DNA from 2 places in the Streptomyces griseus subsp. griseus genome. Region 1 is predicted to be linked to the other one. Evidence: riboswitches for the same ligand, from Rfam matches in the RefSeq annotation. Region 1 holds a riboswitch; the other holds the start of a gene.

Region 1 (2,192 bases):
GAGCCGGAGGGCGGCCACCGAGCCGCCGTAGCCGGTCCCGACGACCAGCACCGGCACATGGGCTCCGGAGCCGATGGCGGCCGCTGCCGCACGGGGTGCGGCCCAGACCGGGGTGGTGGGCCCGGCGAGCGCCGCGACCCCGAGAAGAGAACCTGTTCCAGTGATGAACCTTCGACGTGATACACCCTTGGGGGCGTTGTCGTGCGGGGTAGTGTCGTTCATGTGACATCCCTCACTCTCGACAGAGTGCAACAGGTTCTACTGGCGATCGCGCGGTAAGTCACTAGAAACTTGGTGGTAACTTCCCGGTACACCGGAGGGGCCCCGGACCAGGCGGTCCGGGGCCCCTCCGTCTGTGCGTACGGGGATCAGTAGGCGCCGAAGACGTTGTCGATCGACCCGTACCGGTCCGCGGCGTAGTTGCACGCGGCGGTGATGTTGGCGACCGGGTCGTAGCTGTCGGTCGAGGTGCCCGGCACGTGGTACGCCTGGAACGTCGGGTCGATGACCTGGAGGAGCCCCTTCGACGGGGTGCCCTTCACCGCGTTGGAGTCCCAGTTGTTGATGGCGTTCGGGTTGCCGGAGGACTCGCGGATGATGTTGCGGTGGATGCCCTCGTAGGTGCCGGGGATGCCGTGCTGGGCCATGACGGCCAGCGACTCCCTGATCCAGCCATCGAGGTCGTTGGTGTACGTGGCGGGAGCGGCGGCGGCCGGAGCGGCGGCGGGGGCCGCCGTGGTGCGCTCCGAGCGGTCGGCGCGCTCGCCCGGCGCGGTGCGGGCGGCCGCCTCGGAAGCCTTGCTCGCCTTGGCGTCTGACGGGGCGGCAGCCTTGGCGCCGATGGTCAGCGTGATACCGGGGTGAATAAGGTGCGGGTTCTCGCCGACGACCTTGCGGTTGCCTTCGTACAGCTTCTTCCAGCCGCCGCTCACGGAATGCTCACGGGCGATCTTGGCAAGCGTTTCGCCGGACACCACGGAATGCTTGACGGCCGCGGCCTTCGTCACGGAATTCGCCTGGGCGGTCACGGAGACGGGAACCACCGCCTTTTCCGCGGCGACGGAGTGCGCGGGAGCGGCGGACGCGGTGGTGGCGCCGAGCACCGGCAGGGCCAGAACGGCTCCACCCGTGGTCACGGCCGCGATGCCACGGCTCAGCGAGACGGACTTGGGACGGCGGTGCTTACCCTGTGCGGGCATGGGGAATTTCCTCTCCGGCGCCTACGAGGTGAGCTGTCGGGTTCAGACGGGAGATGTCTGGCCGCACGGACATGCGACTTCACCCCTAGCCGTTCCGGATACCGGACCGGCGGCTTACCTGGGTCCCCCGCTCCTGCCGTACGTGAGTGGGTTTCGGTTTCCCGGACGGCGGCAGGATTCGGCGTTCCATCCGGATTGAGCGTGACCGTAGGCGAAAAGCGACGGACAGAACAAGCCCCGAATTACGGATGACCTTTCTCCGCAAGATCGAATTCAGGAATTCCCGGATCCGGCCGTTCCGCCGCGTCGTCAACTTTCTTCGCACAGAAGGGAACCGGACCCTCCACTTCTGCGTCCGCACCCCCGGACGTGACGCTCACCACTTCGCACAGAGGTGGCCGAAACGGCTGCGGTCAAAATAACCCAAGAGGCCCAATAGCTCCTTTATGGAAGAGAAGAGCAAAAGGCCGAAATCACCCATACCGAACAGCAGAAACGGACTTATCGGGCGGTTCCGTAGGCCGGGTCGGGGTCCTCGCCGGGCCAGGGCTTACGGTGTGGGGTGGAGACTAGTAAGCCAACCCTTACCTCCGACGTACGCTGTACCTGCCCGCGTTCGCCCGCCTTAAGGATCACCACGCCATGACACGCCCCGTCCGCGTCGCCATTGTCGGAGCCGGCCCTGCCGGTATCTACGCTGCGGACGCGCTGCTCAAATCCGAGGTCTGCCAGGACCCGGGGGTCTCGATCGACCTGTTCGAGCGCATGCCCGCGCCCTTCGGTCTGATCCGCTACGGCGTGGCCCCCGACCACCCCCGGATCAAGGGCATCGTCAAGGCGCTGCACCAGGTGCTGGACAAGCCGCAGATCCGCCTCTTCGGCAACGTCAGCTACCCCGACGACATCGGCCTGGACGACCTGCGCTCCTTCTACGACGCGGTGATCTTCTCCACCGGTGCCGAGGCCGACCGGGCCCTCGACATCCCGGGCATG
Region 2 (2,192 bases), 3.1 Mb from region 1:
TCTCCGACGGGACGTCCACCCAGGTCGTCCCGGTCATCGAGATGATCACGGTCCTCACCGCCGCCGCCCTGGCCCTCGTCATCAACGGGGTCGTGCGCCGCAGCAACGAGCAGCTGGCCTCGGCGCGGGTCATCGCGGAGACGGCCATGCGGGCCGTGCTGCCGACCCCGGCGGAGCGGATCGGTGGGCTCCAGGTGGCGGCGCGGTACGAGGCGGCGCAGGCGGACGAGTTCGTCGGCGGGGACCTGTTCGCGGTGGCGGACACCCCGCACGGCGTACGCCTGGTCGTCGGGGATGTGCGTGGCAAGGGGCTGGACGCCGTGGAGGCGGTGGCGGTGATCATCGGGGCGTTCCGGGAGGCCGCCGAGCAGGAGCGGTCCCTGGAGGGCGTGGCGCAGCGGCTGGAGCGGGCGCTGGCCCGGGAGGGGACGCGGCGGTACGGGCTGGACGCCATGGAGGGGTTCATCACCGCCGTGCTGGCCGAGATCCCGCCCGGTTCGGCCTCGCTGCGCCTGGTCAACCGCGGCCACCCCGAGCCGATCCTGCTGCACGCGGACGGGGCTCTGGAGGTCCTCGCGCCGTCCGTGCCCGCGATGCCGCTGGGGATGGACCTGGGGGTGTGGCCGGACCGGTCCGACGAGTGGGAGCTGCCCGGCGGCTCGACGCTCCTCGCCTTCACGGACGGGCTCTCCGAGGCGCGGGACGCGAGCGGGGTCTTCTACGATCCGGCGGCCCGGCTGCGCGGCCGGATCTTCCCCGGCCCCGAGGAGCTGCTCTCGGCGCTCACCGACGACGTACGGCTGCACACCGGGGGCCGGTCGACGGACGACATGGCGCTGCTCGCGGTCAGCCGGCCGGCGGAGGGGCAGGCGCCGCGGCGTACGACGGTGAAGATCGTCGGCCGGGGCGATGACACGGTGCGTAACTGAAGAGCATCGCTCCGCATAACAGTTGACACACCATCAGAAAAAGAGGTGTGGGCGAGGGGTCGTCAAGTCGTCCGATTCGGGCCGCTTGTGGACGGTAAGTCCCTGCTGGAGTCGTTAATGATCAACACGAACAGCTTGGAATCGGGCCCGTCCGTCTATTAACGTTCGATAACGCAGCGCGGTCGTCCCAGCCGTCGTCAGAGACGGCGCCGTGCGCGAGCGCCGAATCCCGCAAGGGAACCGGGGAACCACCTACATGGGGTGAATCGGACGCCTGTGTCTCGTGAGAGGCGGAGGGGCCCGTAGGAGACCTTCCTGCTCCGAACCCGTCAGCTAACCCGGTAGGCGAGAAGGAAGGAAAGGAGCGCGCCCACGTGGCGTCCAACCAGCCTGCCCCTGAGGCCCCGTCACCCTTCACTGCCGATGGCCTCGGTGGTCCGGAGCGGACGTGGGAGGAGTGGAACCCCACCGCGGAGTCCGTCCGCCCCGTGCGCGGCAAACACCGCGTGGCCAAGCAGCGCGGCCTCGCCCGCAGCTCCACCGTCCTCGGGGTCGGCGTCATAGCGGCTGTCGGCGCGGGTGGCATGGCCACCGCCCAGTCCAAGCCCCCGGTCTCCATCTCCCTCCCCGATTCCATCGCGGACAACCTCCCCGACGCCAAGTCCCTTCCCGGCGTCGGGGCCTTCATGTCCGACGAGGCCGAGGCCGCCCCGGTCACCGCCGCCCCGCTCACCACCGCGGGCATCACGACCGCCGAGGCCGACCAGGGCACCACCGACGCCGGTGAGGCACTGCGCGCCCGCATCCTCCAGCAGGCCGAGCAGCAGCAGGCCAGCGCCGACGCCGAGGCCGAGGCCGCCGAGGAGAAGGCCGCGGCCGAGAAGGCCGCCGCCGACGCGAAGAAGCAGCAGGACCAGGCCGAGGCCAAGGCCAAGGCCAAGATCGCCGCCGAGAAGAAGGCGGCGGAGGAAGCGGCCGCGAAGAAGGCCGAGGAGGAGCGCCTCGCCAAGCTCCGCGCCAGCTACACGCTGCCCACCTCGTCGTACACGCTCACCTCGACCTACGGCCAGTCCGGCGCGATGTGGTCCTCGGGCCAGCACACCGGCCTGGACTTCGCCGGGGCGGCCGGTTCGCCGCTCAAGGCCGTGCACAGCGGCACGATCACGTCGGCCGGCTGGTCCGGTTCGTACGGCTACCGCACCGTCCTCCAGCTGGAGGACGGCACCGAGCTCTGGTACGCCCACCAGTCCTCGATCGACGTCT

Evidence for each region. A riboswitch is a leader RNA that binds a small molecule or an ion and turns the genes downstream of it on or off. The one in region 1 is predicted to bind cyclic di-AMP.
Region 2: it holds a riboswitch for cyclic di-AMP, as region 1 does, so the genes downstream of both, D6270_RS18115 (M23 family metallopeptidase) here and D6270_RS32165 (transglycosylase SLT domain-containing protein) in region 1, are expected to answer to the same signal.

The regions. Positions count from the first base shown of each region.
Region 1 is NZ_CP032543.1:7,186,303-7,188,494, reverse strand. Features, by position in the region: gene D6270_RS32170 (GMC oxidoreductase) at 1-222, opposite strand, end outside; gene D6270_RS32165 (transglycosylase SLT domain-containing protein) at 369-1,199, opposite strand; cyclic di-AMP (ydaO/yuaA leader) riboswitch at 1,203-1,393, opposite strand; gene D6270_RS32160 (FAD-dependent oxidoreductase) at 1,842-2,192, shown strand, end outside.
Region 2 is NZ_CP032543.1:4,044,720-4,046,911, forward strand. Features, by position in the region: gene D6270_RS18110 (PP2C family protein-serine/threonine phosphatase) at 1-929, shown strand, start outside; cyclic di-AMP (ydaO/yuaA leader) riboswitch at 1,140-1,292, shown strand; gene D6270_RS18115 (M23 family metallopeptidase) at 1,304-2,192, shown strand, end outside.